Linked DNA regions of Flocculibacter collagenilyticus. The protein of the gene in region 1 interacts with the protein of each later gene in a pairwise test. Links are inferred from orthologs where the notes say so. Each region holds a gene or a part of one and is shown in the gene's direction. Other genes may lie near its edges.

Region 1 (8,354 bases):
AATGTAATGACGGATGACATGATTGATGCGTATATTGCGCTTAAGCGCCAAGATGTTGAAACATTGAATATGACTACGCACCCAATTGAATTTGAAATGTATTACAGCGCATAACGTACTTGATGTATACCCACTGTAATTAAAAACTACAGGTCAAACCAATTTTAAAAAGCCCGTTTTTAAACGGGCTTTTTGCATTTTAGTCGACTTTAGTCGATTCCAGTAAGCAGGTTCTACTGGTATTTTTTAAGCAAAAAAGGTAAAGTGCCTACGTTTAAATATAGGTAGTATAGGTTTGTTTATTTTCATGAAGAAAATACTTTTTATTTTGTTGATAGGGTTTGTCACGTCATTGCATGCAGAGCCAAAAAAAATCTTTGTATGGCAAGATCCTAATGGTGTGTTAGTGTTTTCGGATACGCCAAAGCTTAATGCGGAAGAAATTAAACTTAATACTAATCCAAACATTATTAAGTCGGTTAGCGCTGCTATTTTCGACGCTAGTAACACTGAAAAAAATGCGAAAGAAGAATATAAGATTTCTATCGAGCAACCTAAAGAGTTAGGTACAGTTCGTGATAATACTGGTTCAGTATATGTGTCAGGAAAAATCGAGCCTGTATTTGAGCGAGGCTTAAAAGTTAAGCTGTATTTAGATGGCACGCTGTATGGCGAAGCTAAGAATTCTTCAATTTATATTTTGCGAGATGTAGACCGCGGAGAACATCGAATATACATGGAGTTGCTTGATAAATCAGGCAAGGTTATTGCAACAAGTCCTACCAGAACGTTTTATTTACATAAAAACTCTATTATCAACCCAAATTAGTGCACTTATTCTAATCAGCATGTAAATTCTGTTGAATGATTGCACTGTTTTGGTGCATGGTCGGCAGTGATGAATAATTTAAACACAACACAAATTGTAGATATTGATATTATTAACAGCCTGTCGGTTGCAGTAGTGACTGTAACGGCTGACTTAAATATTGTGCAAATTAATCATGCAGGCGTTGCGTTATTTCGGTGCAGCGAGAAACGTATATTAGAGCGCCCATTATATGCGTTTTTTCAACAATGTGATTTTGATTTAGATCGCATCTCTAAGATCATTGAAGACGGTAGTAGCTTTTCTCAGAGTGAATCTCAGCTAATATTTCACGATTCACGGCCTGTACTGGCTGACATAAATTGTAACTCGATTAATCAATATGCAGTTCTCGAAATCAAGCAAATTGATATGCAAAAACGTATATCACAAGAGAGTTTGTTACATCATCAGCATACTGCTTCACGAGAGTTAATACGAAACTTGGCTCATGAAATTAAAAATCCATTAGGTGGCGTAAGAGGTGCGGCGCAACTATTAGAGCGCAACCTTAATGATATAGAGTTGAAAGAGTATACCCAATTAATTATTGAGCAAGCTGATCGATTAAAGAACCTAGTCGATAGGCTATTAGGACCTAATAAGTTGTTGCAGCGTGAATGGGTTAATATTCATCAAGTACTTGAATCAGTTAGAAAAGTAATACAGGTAACAATGCCAATGCAAGCGAGTATTGTGCGTGACTATGATCCAAGTGTACCTGATGTATTGATAGATGCTGAACTGGTTCATCAAGCAGTGCTGAACATTGCTCAAAATGCACAACAGGCTATTCAAGAGGATGGTATTATCAAACTTAGTTCACGCATTATGAGTCAAGTTGTTCTTAATGGTAAAAAGCATGCGCGTGTACTCGCTATTGGCATTTCAGATAATGGTGAAGGCATCCCTGATGAGCTAAAAGGTACTTTGTTTTTCCCTATGGTCTCGAATAAAGAAGACGGTAACGGTTTGGGATTATCGATAGCCCAAACACTTATTCATCAGCACGGTGGTCGGATAGACTGCGAGAGTTGGAGTGGTCAAACAGAGTTTATTATCATTCTTCCTATAGGAGAGTCACAATGATGCAGGTCGTATGGGTTGTAGATGACGACAGTTCTATTCGTTGGGTATTAGAAAAAGCATTGAAAGGGGCACATATTCACTGTGAATCATTCGTCTCAGCAGAGTTGATGCTTCAACGGTTAGCTTATGAAAAACCTGACGCGATTGTATCAGATGTTAGAATGCCGAAAATTGGTGGGTTGGAGTTAATTGATAAAGTTCATAGTCAGTACCCGCATATACCTATTATCATTATGACCGCACACTCTGATTTAGATAGTGCGGTTAATGCCTACAAACATGGTGCTTTTGAATATTTACCCAAACCGTTTGATATTGACGAGGCGATTCACCTCATCGAGCGTGCTTTTGAACATAGCAAACAATGCCAAAATCAACCCGAGCCTAATAACGAGCAACACACGGTTTCCGAAATAATCGGAGAGGCGCCCGCGATGCAAGAAGTATTCAGGGCCATCGGCAGATTAAGCCGCTCAACCATAAGTGTACTCATCAACGGGCAATCTGGTACCGGTAAGGAACTAGTAGCTAGTGCGCTGCATAAACATAGCCCACGCGCACAAAAAACATTCATAGCACTTAATATGGCCGCGATTCCAAAAGATTTAATCGAAAGTGAGTTATTTGGCCATGAAAAAGGTGCATTTACGGGGGCGGCGACTGTAAGACGTGGTCGCTTTGAGCAAGCTGATGGTGGAACACTTTTTCTAGATGAAATTGGTGACATGCCGCTCGATGTTCAAACTCGACTGTTACGTGTTTTAGCAGAAGGTCAGTTCTATAGAGTTGGAGGTCACGAACCGAGAAGTGTTGATGTAAGAATTATTGCGGCAACCCATCAAAACCTAGAGTTGTTAGTGCACGAAGGAAAGTTTAGAGAAGATTTATTTCATCGGCTAAATGTGATTAGAATTCATTTACCCTCATTAGCGGAAAGAAGGGAAGATATACCTGCATTGATCTCGCACTTTCTAAAAGTTGCCGCAAAAGAGCTTAATGTTGAACCAAAATCAATGAAGGCGGATACATTAGCTTATTTATCTCAATTAACTTGGCCTGGTAATGTTCGACAACTTGAAAATACTTGCCGCTGGTTAACTGTTATGGCGAGTAGCCAAGAAGTACATTTACAGGACTTACCTCAAGAGTTACAAGCGGCCAAAGATAAACTACAAGATACACATTCAGATGAGCAAGGTTGGCAGCATGCATTTGCCCTTTGGGTAAATTCTCATTTAGAGCAAGGGCATGAGAGTATTGCTGATAAAGCGCAAGAAGAAGTTGAGAAAATATTGATTGATCAAGCTTTACATTTTACTCGAGGTCACAAACAAGAAGCTGCAAAAAAAATTGGTTGGGGAAGAAACACACTAACAAGAAAATTGCAGGAGCACTCCATTGCTACAATTGATCTTAAAAATTTGCGTTTACGTAAAAACGATTAATTCAGGTATAAATTAAGCGGTATGTTGTTGTGCATTCATTTGATGATGAGCAATAATTTGACTATCAAACGATGCGGCAGTTGCCTCATAAAATTCAGGGGCATTCGCCATTAATGCATGTTTTATCTTCTCTTTGCTGATGGCAAAAGCAGCACGCTTCCCCTTAAAGTCGATAAAGTTACTCACTTGTTCAAACTCAATGCCTACTTGTCTTAGGCGTCGATGTAGTCGCTCTTCCATAAGCGCATAGGATACACTGATATCTGAACAGTGTGCTATATATGAAAATACACCGAAATACAGAGCATTAGAAAACAATCTACCTACTTTATCTGGATGAGGTTGACCATTATTGATCAAGTTTAGGCCATCAATATATTTAGGAACCGCTAGCCTTGAAAACTCACCAGCAACATGCTCTGTTGAGTCCACTTTTTCAGATAAACCACAGTACATTTTTTTTGCTTGAAAGTATCGCTCAAAAGGGAGCCCTAGATTTTCACTGCCTAGTACCGTTCGAATAGTGCCGATATAATTACCAGACGCTTTATGCTTAACAAGTATAGGAATCGAGTTAACATCAAATTCATCTGTTTCCATATGATCTGGATAACGTAAGGAAGGTTCAAGGTGCCACTCTTCGCAGTACACTTGATAACGGATTTTATAGCTCTCTTTTTTGGTTTCGCTATCTAATCCTAAGACAAGATCGTAGTTCTCATAGAAGCTACTCAAATTAGTCATATTCATGGTATTGTCTATTATTTTATTTGTCCGGCTATAAAGTTCAGCGCCAAACTCCTTATCAACACCGTACAACTGAATAATGCCACTAATCCGGCTTTGTTTAACTATTGTGGACCACAATTGAAAAACATAAAAGTATTAGTTACAAAATATTTTCTTTTTTTTTAATATTTAGAATAAAAATGAATCTAAATATTGACACATTTACACATACAACTGTTCACTTTATGTAAAAAGAAATACTTATTACATAAAGGCATAACTTAACTAAGAGCGTAATCTTATTAACGACTTAGATGAATAATTCTTTAGGAAAATCTAATTTATATTCAAGGCCAATGATTCTAGCGGATAGTGGTAACTTATAAAAGCTATATTTTTCATTAATATAATATTTTTTCGATGGCTTTTTTATTCATTATTGGTTTTATCAAAAAGCGAAGAGTTAATATTAATGTCAAGTTATTTTTACAATAAATAAACCTTCATGGTGTTAATTATTAATGTGCTTTCCTTAGAGTATTAGCCATTAATATGCGAGTATATTGGCTGATATTATTTATTTGTTACATTGATTTACATTAAGTGTTTTTGGCTGCCCATACTCTTTTTTCAATCCCTTTCACCACTAACTCACTGACTGCTTTTTCAATAGCTTGTTTTACGCAAATATGCATAGGTTCATTATCAGAAAAGCCGCCTTCAGCTTCTGCTAACCGTTTAAAGCTAACATAGCGAAAGAACCCCGCCCGTAACTCTTTACTTAATACTTTTTTACTGGTTGAAACGGAAATAAGTACTTGGCCTGTTCTAACATCAACAGCTCGCATATAGATAGAAATAATATCTTCGCGATATAACTCCGATGCACTAATGCCAAAGTATTCAGCGCCAAACCCTCCAGTTTTCACATTGGAGTCATAGCTAATGATCCCACCCTCTATCAATATTTTAGCTGTCGCTAGAGGGGGTAATTCTTGTTTATCGTCATCTTTTTGTGAGGCACGTATGATTTTTCTCTCAGTTAAAATATTTTGCAAGCCTTCACGTTCCATTGGCAAAAACCAGTCGGAATCGCTTAAAGTTTGCATCAGAATAGAGGTTGCCCCTTGAGTCACGGCTGTTGAAAAAGAGCTAACATTGGTTTGTGGTTTATATTGGCCAGTTTGATCTCTGAATGAATAAACGGAAACGGGGATTCTGCCTTTAGGTTGAGGCAAACCTTCCAGCTCTTTATATGTTTCGGTAACTTCCAAAACTTCCGCATTGGTTAATTCAGGTGAACTAAGCTTAGATACTGTAGAGCACCCTGAAATAAAAATACTAATAAGAAAAAATAATGCATACTTCATTTTGTGGACTCAATAAGTGATTAATAAAAGACTAAAATTTAAGGAAAATCTATTCCGCCAGCGCCGATGCCGCTACCGTTTGTCTCAAACCTTGGAACAACAATTATCGTTGTTTCGGATGACTCAAGATTAGTGAGTTCGACTGTAATACTATCGGAATCACTTGTGATAATTGTAATTTGATAGCCTCCACTTACAAATGTTTGATCTTGTCCGAAAATACTATCTTCTGGTAGGTTTTCACCGAAGGCTTCATCAGTGATTTCTCTGACCATTTTATTAATGTAAGCTCGCTCAAGAGATTCTTGAAAGCGATCTGCGTAAGTTTTTTCTAATTGAGGCGCTTTATGCTTATTTTGTGATTGAGCCTTACTAAGTAAAAAACTACCATTTATAGGGTTTCCGCCAAAGCTTGGGTTAGTTGGTGTGTAGACCAATTCTGATGACTGGCTAGGTAAAGATAATAAAAATAACACTGAGACTAATAAGCGCTTTTGCATGACTACCACCCATTTTCTGCAATATCTGGATTTTTTACACTGTATTGGGATTGAGCGATTGCATCAATTAATACTTGTGTAGCCTGTTCTACTTTTTCTTGGACCGGGGAGTATCTCCGTCCAAAATACGTAACATAAATAACTTTATTGTTCATTTTCATCACTAAACGTGTTCCAGCGTGTGGAACTACCTGCTCTATTAATGCCACATTAATACTCTGAGTTCTAGGGATGTCGTACCACAATTGACTAAACTGGTAATAAAAATCTCTACCAAAGCGAGAAATTGTGTTGTCGAGCAGTAGTCCACCAACTTCAACTTCTTGCTTAGCTGGTGCTTGAAACGAAGAGAGTAGTAGAAAAAGAATACTTAATTTTTTTAGCATGAAACTAACTTAACAAAATAAAGGGGCAAATGCCCCTTTAAAATATTAATTATTTTTACTGCTGGTCAATTGTTGCGTGGTTCCAATCACCAACCTGGTCAACAAAAATAGAGCCTGCACCACTAATGATATTACCTTCAACAATATTTCCATTACCATCTTGGTAGATTGTTAACGAAATACCATCTCCGCCAACTAACATAGAGTTACCATCGTAACCCGTAACCATATTCTCGTTACCAAATTGATTAATGTTAATTGAATGATTATTACCTTCCACTAACATATCAACACTGTTGTCATCACCCAGTTGTGAAAGAGAGATAGTGTTAAGACTAGTTTCTAAAATAGATGCAAGTCCAATAACTGCGTCATTAAAGTCACCATCTTGCATAATGTCTATGTCATTGCCATCAGAAGGATTCCCTTGGCTTTGAACAACTGAAGTATTGCCGTCGCCCGTCTGAGTAACATCTATGTCGTTCATATTTCCGTCAAAATTAGCGATGTGGCTTGAGTTTTCACTTCCAATTTGAGTAGTAGTGAATTCGTTACCTACGCCCATGACGCCAGAGTATGCAGCGTTAGAGTCACCATTTTGATTAACTGTCTGTTCATTGTCATCTCCAACAGCATCAATATCAATATGGTTTGAATCTCCAACTTGATTCATAACCATACTGTTACCGTTACCCATTAACATAGGAGAACCAGCCCAGTTATTATTGCCTTCTTGATCAATTGAAATGCTATTTTCATCGCCGTTCATTTCAAAGATATTTGCAACGTTGCGGTCACCGCTTTGTTCTGCTTCAAACTCATTATTATTGCCAGTGATGCTTGTAACACGAGTAACGTTCCAATAGCCATCTTGCTCTAATACGATTTCATTTGAGTCGCCCTGAACACTTTCAAAGTGAGCTTCTTGCCAATCACCAGTTTGTTCAGCTGAAATTTCATTATCGTTACCATTCATATCACGGTTAAAAAGCCAATGGCCACCGCCATCCTGCTCAACTATGATTAGATTGTCATCACCTTCAATGTCATTAATTATTTGATTACCCAGCCCTTGGAATCCAGAACCTGACATGCTTAATTCAACGATGTTTCCGCTACCAGTTAGAGTCGTGTCAGACTCGTTCATGTCGCCATCTTGATTAATTATCAACGTATTTACGTTACCAGTGATCTTTCCAAGTGCAATATTATCTGCACCATTTTGCTCTATTTCTGTGATGTTATCTTCGCCTATTACGATAACTTGCAAGCCGTTTAAATCACCGCTTTGGCTTAATTTAGCATTACTGGCTACACCACCATTGGCGTTTTGAGAGAGTATCACAACGTTACCAGTTGCATTTGTCATGATGTCAGATTCAACTAGTTGAACACCTGCTCTTGACTCTGCATTTACGCCAACACTTGCTGTACCTAACGCGATAGCGATAGCACTAGTTAATATAGATTTATTGAGTTTCACTGTATGCTCCATCTAATTTTTTGTCATCAATATTGAGTAATATTGACCACCATTGAGTTTCCTAACTGGTGAACAGTAAATTGTTGTTCGCCCAATTGAGTTATATTCGCTATGTTGGCATCGCCCTGTTGAATGACAGTTCCAAGGTTGTGATCCCCATACTGTGCAAGATTGACAATATTACCTTGACCGTCTTGCACAATATGAGCTTGATTAAACATCCCTTGCTGCATAATATCGGTTGAGTTTGCCGCATTAGCTGCTTGGTTAACCGTTGCTGTGTTATATATTCCGTACTGCGTTATCACAAGTTGTTGGTTTGTAATAGACGCTGTAGTTGAAAGGCTCAAAGAAAGTGGAGAGTCCTTTAAATCGATATCACTAGAAGCAGCAGGTGAAATCATACAAGTAGAAAGAAGGCAAAAAAATAGCCCTTTAATAACCAGTGCTTGACTGGTGCTAAAGGTTTTTTTGGGCGTTCTAT
Region 2 (4,629 bases), 410 kb from region 1 along the record:
GTTATGTTGATTATGTCTCGCAAAATAGGCGTTCTGAAGCAATGATAGAGTTGATATCAGCAGCTAATATGCAAGAGCAGTTTTTTGCAGATTTTAGAACTTATACAACAGATTTAACCCAACTTGGATATCCGGCTGACCCATTTATTACTGAAAGTGGATATTACAGTATCTCGGTAGTTACGGATGCTCAGGATATAGATCAGGAATTTGTTATTCAAGCAAAAGCCTTAGGAAGCCAAGCTGCTGCAGATAGCGATTGTAAAATCTTTACCATAGATAATATTGGAAGAAAGTCGGCTAATAACGGTAGCGCAACAAATAATAATTGCTGGGAGCGATAAATGAAATTACACGTATTTTTTATATCTTTTGTGTGTATTTGCACCTCCATCGCCTTTGCTAGTAATGAAGATGTTACTCAAAGGAGCCATTATAAATGTCATGTAAAACTTAGCTCCCAAGAAGAAGCCATTATTACTGGTATGGAAAAGAATAAGCTTCGCAAAGATGAGCTGATTAAAAAGCAATTTGGTAAGTCTATTTCAATAGAACTAAATGGTAAACGCCATAAAGTTGTGGATGTTGTTGAGTGTACAGATTTATATGGTAAATTTATTTTGTACTCATCGCAGAAGCTAGACAAAAACACAGAGCATTGAGTTATTAAATAAAGTGCTTCATACCTTATTAATCAAGGTTTTTGAGGAGGTTTTTATATATGCCGCATAAAAACCTCACAGCTGATAATTGTAATAATTATTTAACCCGAGTTCGGGTTATCTACACTCTGTATCTTCATCAGAATACCTAACTCGGCCAGTATGTGATGAGACAATGATTCTTCTAGCATATTGGCTGTTTTTAGTACCAGGGCAATACCTAAAAGAACTGCCCATTCTATTGGCCAGCATACCAGTTGCATCATAACTGACTGAGCTAAAAGGATGTTGTAAAAAGTCATGTGATGGAATAGGCGATATTACCCTTAATACCCTTTCGTTGCCGTCAATAGTTCGGTTTAAATTAATGTCGTTGAAAACAACTATCTCTAAATTCCAATTATTTACACATGCATTGTTTTGAAGGGGGCATAGCGTGACGAAATTTTCAGATGAGATTGCTTCAGCTCTGGCAAAGTAAAGTAATCGTGTTAGTTCAGATGTTTTATTATCTGCTCGGGTTGACTCTAAAATACTGTTAAAGCTGGGAAGTGCGGCACTAGCAAGAATGCCTAATATTGTAACAACAATTAATAATTCAACTAAAGTAAAGGCGTGACTACTCTTAGTCATTATTTATCCTCCATGATATGTTTATTTATAAGCCACATAGCTTCCTACTATGCGGCTAAACTAGACTAACTCATAACCACATTAGTTACAAGTAACAGTATTGTCACTAATTGTTGCTCTACCAGTTAGTGGGGTAATGTCGAGTGAGCGTGAATTTATATTATTTTTGTAGGAAGGGCAGTAAATAAACCTACCGCCAGCATCATTATTGGCTAGCATTCCTCTAGATTCATATGTTAAAGCCGCATTAGCAAATTGTAGAAAGTCATTGCTGTTCAGTGGCCCACTAACGCGCAACTCGGCTTCGTTGGCTTCTCTTGTTTGATTATTATTATCATCTATAAAGGCAACAATTTCTTTGCTCCAATCATTTGTACAAGTCCTGTTTACTAAAGGGCAGACAGTAACGAATGTTTCTCCACTAATAGCTTCGCCTCTTGCATATGCGAATAGTCTATTTAGTTCTTGTAACTTGTTTTCAACGCGATTTGATTCTAAAAAGCTGCTTAAATTTGGTAATGCGATTGAAGCGAGAATGCCAACTATGCCAACAACTACTAACACCTCTAATAATGTAAAACCGTTTTTCTTCATGTGGATATACTCCATCTATTGATTAAGTAAAACATAATCGCTAATCATAAATAGTTGGTATTGGTTGGCGTTTATGCTGTGTCTTGTTGAAGATCGAAATTAATCTTTCGCTACTTTGTTTTGAAATGTTTTTACCTTCGAGGAAGTCATCGATTTCATCGTAACTAATCCCCAATGCTTCCTCATCTTTTTTGGATGGCGTCAAACATTCCAAGTCAGCTGTTGGTGCTTTTTCAATAAGCGGAGTTGGCGCATTTAATGTTTTTGCAAGTAAACGTACTTGTCTTTTATTTAAGCCAAATAGAGGTGCAAGATCGCAGGCACCATCGCCGTGCTTAGTATAAAAACCAGTAATATTCTCTGCTGAATGATCAGTACCTAGCACCAAGGCGTTAGTCAGGCCTGCAATTTCATATTGTGCAATCATACGTGCTCTCGCTTTGACATTGCCTTTTACAAAATCGATATCCGAATCATTTTTCTTTGCTCGTAACGCTGGTGGCAATGCATTGAGTACTTCAACGTGCATTTGGTCTGTGCTTTGTTGAATGTTAACCGTCATAGTGTGTGTAGGTTTGATAAACGAAATTGCAGCTTGTGCATCTTCTTCATCTGCTTGCGTTCCGTAAGGCAACCTAACAGCAATAAACTGATGGTTATTACTGTTCTTTTCTTGATTGAGTTGATCAACTGCCAACTGCGCTAGCTTTCCACAGGTTGAGGAATCTACACCACCACTGATACCGAGCACTAAAGTTGATAGGCCCGCATTGAGTAATTGTTGTTTGATAAAGTCGATGCGGCGTTGAATTTCAAAATTAGGATCAATATCAGGTAATACCTTCATTTCAGCCACGATTGATTGCTGATTCATGTATAACAACCTATGTTAATTTTTTCTGTTTATAGGTATTTGATTCTATCATTATAAAAGTGGAGGAAGAAGTGCTCACGCATGCTAATTTATAGCTAGCATTATGGCGCTGATATAATGGCTTATGGTAGTATTTCGCCATAATAAACATGGATTTGTTTAAATTATTTTATATAAATTACCTCGAGGCTAATGATGAAAAAAATAGAAGCAATAATCAAACCGTTCAAATTAGACGATGTTCGGGAAGCGTTAGCTGAAATTGGTATTGCAGGCATGACAGTGACAGAAGTTAAAGGATTTGGTAGACAGAAAGGACATACAGAACTTTACCGAGGTGCTGAATACATGGTGGACTTTTTGCCTAAAGTTAAACTGGATATTGTAGTAACTGAAGAGACTGTCGATCGCTGTGTTGAGGTTATTGCTAATACAGCACATACAGGGAAAATCGGCGATGGTAAGATTTTTGTTTATGATGTTGAGCGGGTAGTGCGTATACGAACGTCTGAAGAAGATGAAGAAGCTTTATTATAAAGCTTCTTCCAATTGAGTTAACTAGGTAAATGTAACCTATTACTCCCTCTATTTAATATAATCTTGAAAAGCACTTTTTAGCTTTTCTAATTTAGGGTTAATGATTAATTGGCAATATGGCTGGTTGGGATTATTAACTGCATAAAGCTGGTGCTCGCTCTCTGCTGAATAAAATTGGCTGGCGTGAGCTACTGTGGTAGCAATCGGTAGCGGCCAGATTTTTTGCTGATTCAAGTCTTCAATCATACGTTTTGCGAGATGCTTTTGTGAATCGGAATGATAGTAAATTGCAGAGCGGTACTGTGTACCAACATCGTAACCCTGTTTGTTGACTTGCGTAGGATCGTGCACTGTAAAGAAAATCTTTAACAGGGTTTCATAATCAATCATGCTAGCGTCGAACTCTATCGCTACCGCTTCTGCATATCCGCTTTGCCCTGTACATATATCTTTATAGGTAGGGTTTGGAAGGTCACCGTCAATATAACCCGATATTGCGCTTTTAACACCTTTTAGTTTATTGAAAGCCGCTTCAATACACCAAAAGCAGCCGCCAGCAAATGTCGCCTTTTGTAAATTATTCATATTATTACTGAGAGTGCTAAATAGCTTGATTATGTTGAGTATAGCTGGTTAATAGCCTGAAGCTTGATCTGCAAGTAAGCAATTTCGAGAGAGTCTCTTATGTCTTTTCAGAAAAGTACATCGAGCCTAAAGTAATGTTACCTTAGGCTCGCTAGTCAGTTATTTTACTTCTTCACCTGCTGCCTGCTTATCAGCATGGTAACTTGAGCGGACGAATGGGCCTGATGCTGCCTGATGAAAACCAAGTTTATCAGCTTCTTCTTTAAATACATCAAATTCAGCTGGGCTCACATACCTTGTCACTGGCAAGTGATGCTTGCTAGGTTGTAAGTATTGTCCGATAGTAAGCATATCTACATTGTGTTCGCGAAGATCTTTTAATACTTCAATTATTTCTTCGTTTTCTTCACCCAACCCAACCATTAAGCCTGATTTAGTTTTTACAGTGGGATGAGCTTCTTTAAAGCGGCGCAGTAACTCAAGTGACCACTTATAGTCGGCACCAGGGCGAGCTTTTTTGTATAAACGTGGTGCAGTTTCAAGGTTGTGGTTAAACACGTCTGGTGGACTTGTGTTTAAAATGTCTAGCGCTTTGTCCATTCTGCCTCTGAAGTCAGGCACTAAAATTTCAATTTTAGTTTCTGGAGCATGTTTTCTAATTGCATTAATACAATCGACAAAGTGTTGAGCACCACCATCCCGTAAATCATCACGGTCTACTGATGTGATCACAACATACTTTAA
Region 3 (4,467 bases), 2.4 Mb from region 1 along the record:
TTCAATGCCGCTAATGAAGGTGACGTAGTAGCTTTTTCTAAACAAACCGCAAATGTAATTGCTGAGTCAATTGAATTAGGCAATTTAACCTCTGGAGCGTTAGATATTACCATTGAGCCACTAGTTAACTTGTGGGGATTTGGACCAGAAGGGCGAATTATTTCCGCGCCATCAGCGCAGGACGTTATTGAAGTTAAATCACAATTGGGGCTTGATAAGTTAGTACTTGAAGGTAATACAATTACTAAGCCGAATGCTCAACTTACACTGAATTTGAACGCAATTGCAAAAGGGTACGGTGTTGATGTTGTTGCTGAGCTACTAGAGTCTAAGGGAATAACCAACTATTTAGTGGAAGTGGGCGGCGAAATGCGTATTTCTGGTAAAAAGCCAAATGGTAACTGGCAAATTGCCATTGAAAAGCCTACAGCTAATGAGCGCGCAATCCAGCGGGTAATTGCAACAGGTACTATGGGCATTGCCACGTCTGGTGATTACCGCAGTTATTTTGAAGATAATGGCGTTAGGTATTCTCACTTAATCGATCCAAACACAGGGAAACCCATCAATCATAATCTTGTCTCAGTGACTGTGTTGCATCCCTCCTGTATGATTGCAGACGGGTTAGCGACCGCGATTAATGTGATGGGACCAGAAAAGGGATTGCAGTTAGCTGAACAGGAAAATATTCCTATTTTAATGGTTTTAAAAACCGCTGACGGGTTTGAAGAGCGCACGAGCAACGCTTTTAAGCCTTATTTAAATTAATTGGCTAGGTATATATTATGTCTATTTTTATTCTAACTTTTGCGATCTTTTTAATTGTTGTTATTGCGATGTCTATTGGCATGATTGTACAGCGTAAATCTATTTCTGGAAGTTGCGGCGGTATCGGGGCAATAGGCATGGATAAAGCGTGTGACTGCGATGATCCATGTGATAAACGTAAGAAGAAAATGGCGCGAGAAAAAGCTTGGCAGGAAAATAGGATTTTATAGCTAATTTAATGGCGTGTATTTTTTCAGATGTAGGCTGATTGCTATTGGTAGCATGTGGCTAATAGCAAGTGACTAGTAGCAATTAACTTACACTAGAAAATGAGTGTACGTGAAAGCAAAAAAAAGCAGCCTGTTGGCTGCTCTAAAATTCTTTGAAAATTCCATCTATTTTTATCCCTGAAGTATTCCTTTGATTGCATCCTGCTTACTTCCTTTTGCAATCCTTCCTCTCTCGTTTTACATTCTGGAATTCCGTTTACTCCAATTCCTATTACTGGGCACTCCGCACCGCCAGTAGGTCGGCAAGTCCTTATCTGCCTGAAGTTCTTCCATGTCATCCATGTCTGTTCTTCTTGAACTCGCTCCTAGCTATCCATCCTTGATAAATCCGTTTTCGCGCTATTTCCTGTGCGCCTCTATCCTTAATTTCCTTGCTTAAACTGTCCTTGTATTAATCGTCCTGATGCCATCCATAGTTTGGTATGCGCTAAATCCATACGCAGTTCATGTTTAATCCATTTAGTTGGTTACTTCCTTAACCAATTAACTTGCATCCATTACATCATCCGTGAACGCTGCTTATCCTTAAGCATTCCTTAAACCTTCCTGGTTTGTCCTTTACACATAGCTGCTTGATTAAAGCAGATCATACTTCCTGTAATTTCCCTGTTGAATCTTTCCTTAATGCACGTTCCTCGTGCTAGGCTCCTGCCTTACATTCCTTGTCTTTTCGTCCCATCCCGAGACGTCCCTTTAAGTCCCTACATCCTTGTCCTCTACCTTGAGGAATTTCCTGCTCCGTTGAAATGCATAATACGCTGCTTAGATTTGGATCATAGGTATGATAAAAAAATTTACATTGTAAGATTAATTACATACACCATTTGAATGAAGTGCTTCTATACAAATCAATGACTTATGCTTTCCTTTGTCGTTATTTCGATGTAAATAATACGTTATCTCCTGCATTAATGTAGGAGATATCTCACAAGATTTTGGGCTGAAGTCGGCATTAGCCTTTTATCAACGCAGGGGCGTTGTGAAATTATTTGTGTGCGATTACTAAATACTTGATGAAAAGGATAAAAAATAGACAGGTTAATGCAATTAGTTAAGGATTGTAATCAGTATCTTACTAACAAATCTTTATATGCAACTCACTTTCTTTTAAGATCAACGTATCATTGCACACGCTTAACAATTAACATTAAGGTTACATAAGTGGAATACGAATTTCTTTACGACTCAATTACTGGTGGTTTTCACGTTAAGATCTCATCTGAACAAGCTGTATTTGGTCGTTGGTTGTCGGAAGAAATTGGTAAAAGCGCGGATGAGTTGGAAAAAGTGTTTAATGTGATCGACTTAGCAAACGCTAGCCCTCATCAAGAGTTGCGGTTAATTGGCAAAGAATTTACGTTAACCTTGAACCAAATGGAAGCTGAAGTAACAGCAAATGTAATGCAAGCTGATGAGCTTGGTGATGATTACGCAGAACAAGACTTATATGTAGAACTTGATGGCCATGCAGCAAGTTGTGGCATTGAAGACTTGGTGTTATTACTTAACGCTTGGCAAGATTTTATTCAAAATTAACAGGCTTTTCCCAAAATATTGAAGAGTCATCGCGCTGACTAATATTTGCACTGCATTAGTGCGAAGCACTGTTGCCTGATGGTGCATTTATCTTCATCCAATCTTTTATTTAACCCTAACTAATTGTTATCTATAGCTAATTATATTTGGCATAAAACTTCCTCTTTCTTTTTCAAAATATAATCATAAAAAAGGAAGTGAAGAATGAAATTAGTTACCGCTATTATCAAGCCATTCAAACTTGACGATGTAAGAGAGTCTATTGCTCAGTTTGGGATTGAGGGGTTAACCGTAACCGAAGTGAAAGGCTTTGGACGACAGAAAGGGCACACGGAGTTATATCGAGGTGCCGAATATCAAGTTGATTTCCTCCCAAAAGTAAAATTAGAAATTGCGACTCACGATGAAGATATTGATCGTCTATTAGAAGCAATTACTTCCGCTGCACACACTGGCAAAATTGGTGACGGGAAAATATTTGTGACTGAGCTTGAAGCCGCAGTGCGAATTCGCACTGGTGAGTTAGACGCTGAAGCGATATAGGAGGGCAGATCATGGAACAAAATATTTACCAATTACAATTTGCGTTAGATACCTTTTATTTTTTAATTTGCGGTGCACTAGTGATGTGGATGGCCGCTGGTTTTGCCATGTTAGAAGCAGGGCTGGTAAGAGCAAAGAATACGACAGAAATTCTAACAAAAAATGTGGCACTGTTTGCCATCTCTTGCACTATGTATTTAATTTGTGGCTACGCCATTATGTATGATGGCGGCTTATTTTTATCAGGAATCCAGTCATTAGATACTGCATCTACGTTAGATAAATTTGCTCAACGGGAGCAGGGTATCGAAGGTGGTGCAATATACTCTGCTGCTTCTGACTTTTTCTTTCAGGTGGTTTTTGTTGCTACGGCAATGTCGATTGTTTCCGGAGCGGTGGCAGAGCGCATGAAATTGTGGGCGTTTTTAGCATTTACGGTTGTGCTTACCGGCTTTATTTATCCAATGGAAGGCAGTTGGACGTGGGGCGGAAAGGAGGTCTTAGGCTTATATAGTTTAGCTGAGATTGGATTCTCTGATTTTGCCGGCTCTGGTATTGTTCATATGGCGGGAGCTGCTGCGGCGCTTGCAGGAGTATTACTGCTTGGTCCTCGCAAAGGTAAGTATGGGAAAAATGGCCATGTATATGCTATTCCTGGCGCTAATATGCCATTGGCTACCTTGGGTACATTTATACTGTGGATGGGCTGGTTTGGTTTTAACGGTGGTTCAGTGTTAAAGCTAGGTGATATCGCCAATGCGCACTCAGTCGCTCTGGTTTTCTTAAATACTAACGCAGCAGCGGCTGGCGGAGCAATCGCAGCTTTATTGGTGAGTGTTGCTTGGTTTAAAAAGGCCGATCTTACCATGGTGTTAAACGGAGCATTAGCGGGGCTAGTGGTTATTACTGCTGAGCCTGTTACGCCAACCGCTTGGCAAGCATTACTTTTTGGTGCTATAGGTGGTGGCGTAGTTGTTTTTTCGATTATTGGTTTAGATAAGCTTAAAATTGATGACCCTGTAGGTGCGATTTCAGTACATGGTGTTGTGGGAGTGTTAGGCTTGATGTTAGTGCCACTAACTAATGCGAATGCAAGTGTTATTGGCCAGTTCGTGGGAGCACTGACTATTTTTGGCTGGGTATTTATTACCAGTGTGGTTGTATGGGCCGTTATTAAGAAAGTGATAGGGCTAAGGGTCACGCTAGAACAAGAAGTGGAAGGGATTGATAATTCAGAGTGTGGTGTAGAAGCCTATCCAGAGTTTGTGACGTCAATGAAAATGACAGGAAGAAACATGGATAACAGTATTTATTCTGAACTAGTGTCACA

Evidence for each region.
Region 2: the proteins of glnL (region 1) and glnB interact in binary tests that used the Escherichia coli proteins (3 or more experiments, as listed by UniProt). The link is inferred for Flocculibacter collagenilyticus from one-to-one orthologs.
Region 3: the proteins of glnL (region 1) and HUU81_RS03970 interact in binary tests that used the Escherichia coli proteins (3 or more experiments, as listed by UniProt). The link is inferred for Flocculibacter collagenilyticus from one-to-one orthologs.

What each region holds. Positions count from the first base shown.
Region 1 is NZ_CP059888.1:3,348,334-3,356,687, reverse strand. The notes cover bases 1-2,927. They hold glnL (nitrogen regulation protein NR(II)), read left to right. Parts: upstream 1-898; coding sequence 899-1,957; downstream 1,958-2,927. Other genes in these bases: glnG (nitrogen regulation protein NR(I)), read left to right, coding at 1,954-2,927; HUU81_RS14905 (DUF4124 domain-containing protein), read left to right, coding at 308-829; glnA (glutamate--ammonia ligase), read left to right, coding at 1-114. In the rest of the region: more of glnG, read left to right, coding at 2,928-3,402; HUU81_RS14890 (PEP-CTERM/exosortase system-associated acyltransferase), read right to left, coding at 3,415-4,152; HUU81_RS14885 (CsgG/HfaB family protein), read right to left, coding at 4,731-5,501; HUU81_RS14880 (curli assembly protein CsgF), read right to left, coding at 5,540-6,001; HUU81_RS14875 (CsgE family curli-type amyloid fiber assembly protein), read right to left, coding at 6,004-6,387; HUU81_RS14870 (autotransporter outer membrane beta-barrel domain-containing protein), read right to left, coding at 6,443-7,870; HUU81_RS14865 (curlin subunit CsgB), read right to left, coding at 7,897-8,354.
Region 2 is NZ_CP059888.1:2,946,326-2,950,954, reverse strand. The notes cover bases 1,644-4,629. They hold glnB (nitrogen regulatory protein P-II), read left to right. Parts: upstream 1,644-2,958; coding sequence 2,959-3,300; downstream 3,301-4,629. Other genes in these bases: lipA (lipoyl synthase), read right to left, coding at 4,045-4,629; msrA (peptide-methionine (S)-S-oxide reductase MsrA), read right to left, coding at 3,349-3,885; nadE (ammonia-dependent NAD(+) synthetase), read right to left, coding at 1,930-2,763; HUU81_RS13105 (GspH/FimT family pseudopilin), read right to left, coding at 1,644-1,889. Also shown: HUU81_RS13120 (type IV pilin protein), read left to right, coding at 1-344; HUU81_RS13115 (TapY2 family type IVa secretion system protein), read left to right, coding at 345-662; HUU81_RS13110 (GspH/FimT family pseudopilin), read right to left, coding at 780-1,295; more of HUU81_RS13105, read right to left, coding at 1,377-1,643. UniProt on the Escherichia coli protein: P-II indirectly controls the transcription of the glutamine synthetase gene (glnA). P-II prevents NR-II-catalyzed conversion of NR-I to NR-I-phosphate, the transcriptional activator of GlnA. When P-II is uridylylated to P-II-UMP, these events are reversed.
Region 3 is NZ_CP059888.1:902,478-906,944, forward strand. What follows is about bases 1,644-4,467. They hold HUU81_RS03970 (P-II family nitrogen regulator), read left to right. Parts: upstream 1,644-2,798; coding sequence 2,799-3,137; downstream 3,138-4,467. Other genes in these bases: HUU81_RS03965 (YacL family protein), read left to right, coding at 2,220-2,594; HUU81_RS03975 (ammonium transporter), read left to right, coding at 3,149-4,467. In the rest of the region: HUU81_RS03955 (FAD:protein FMN transferase), read left to right, coding at 1-768; (Na+)-NQR maturation NqrM, read left to right, coding at 786-998. UniProt on the Escherichia coli protein: Involved in the regulation of nitrogen metabolism. Regulates the activity of its targets by protein-protein interaction in response to the nitrogen status of the cell.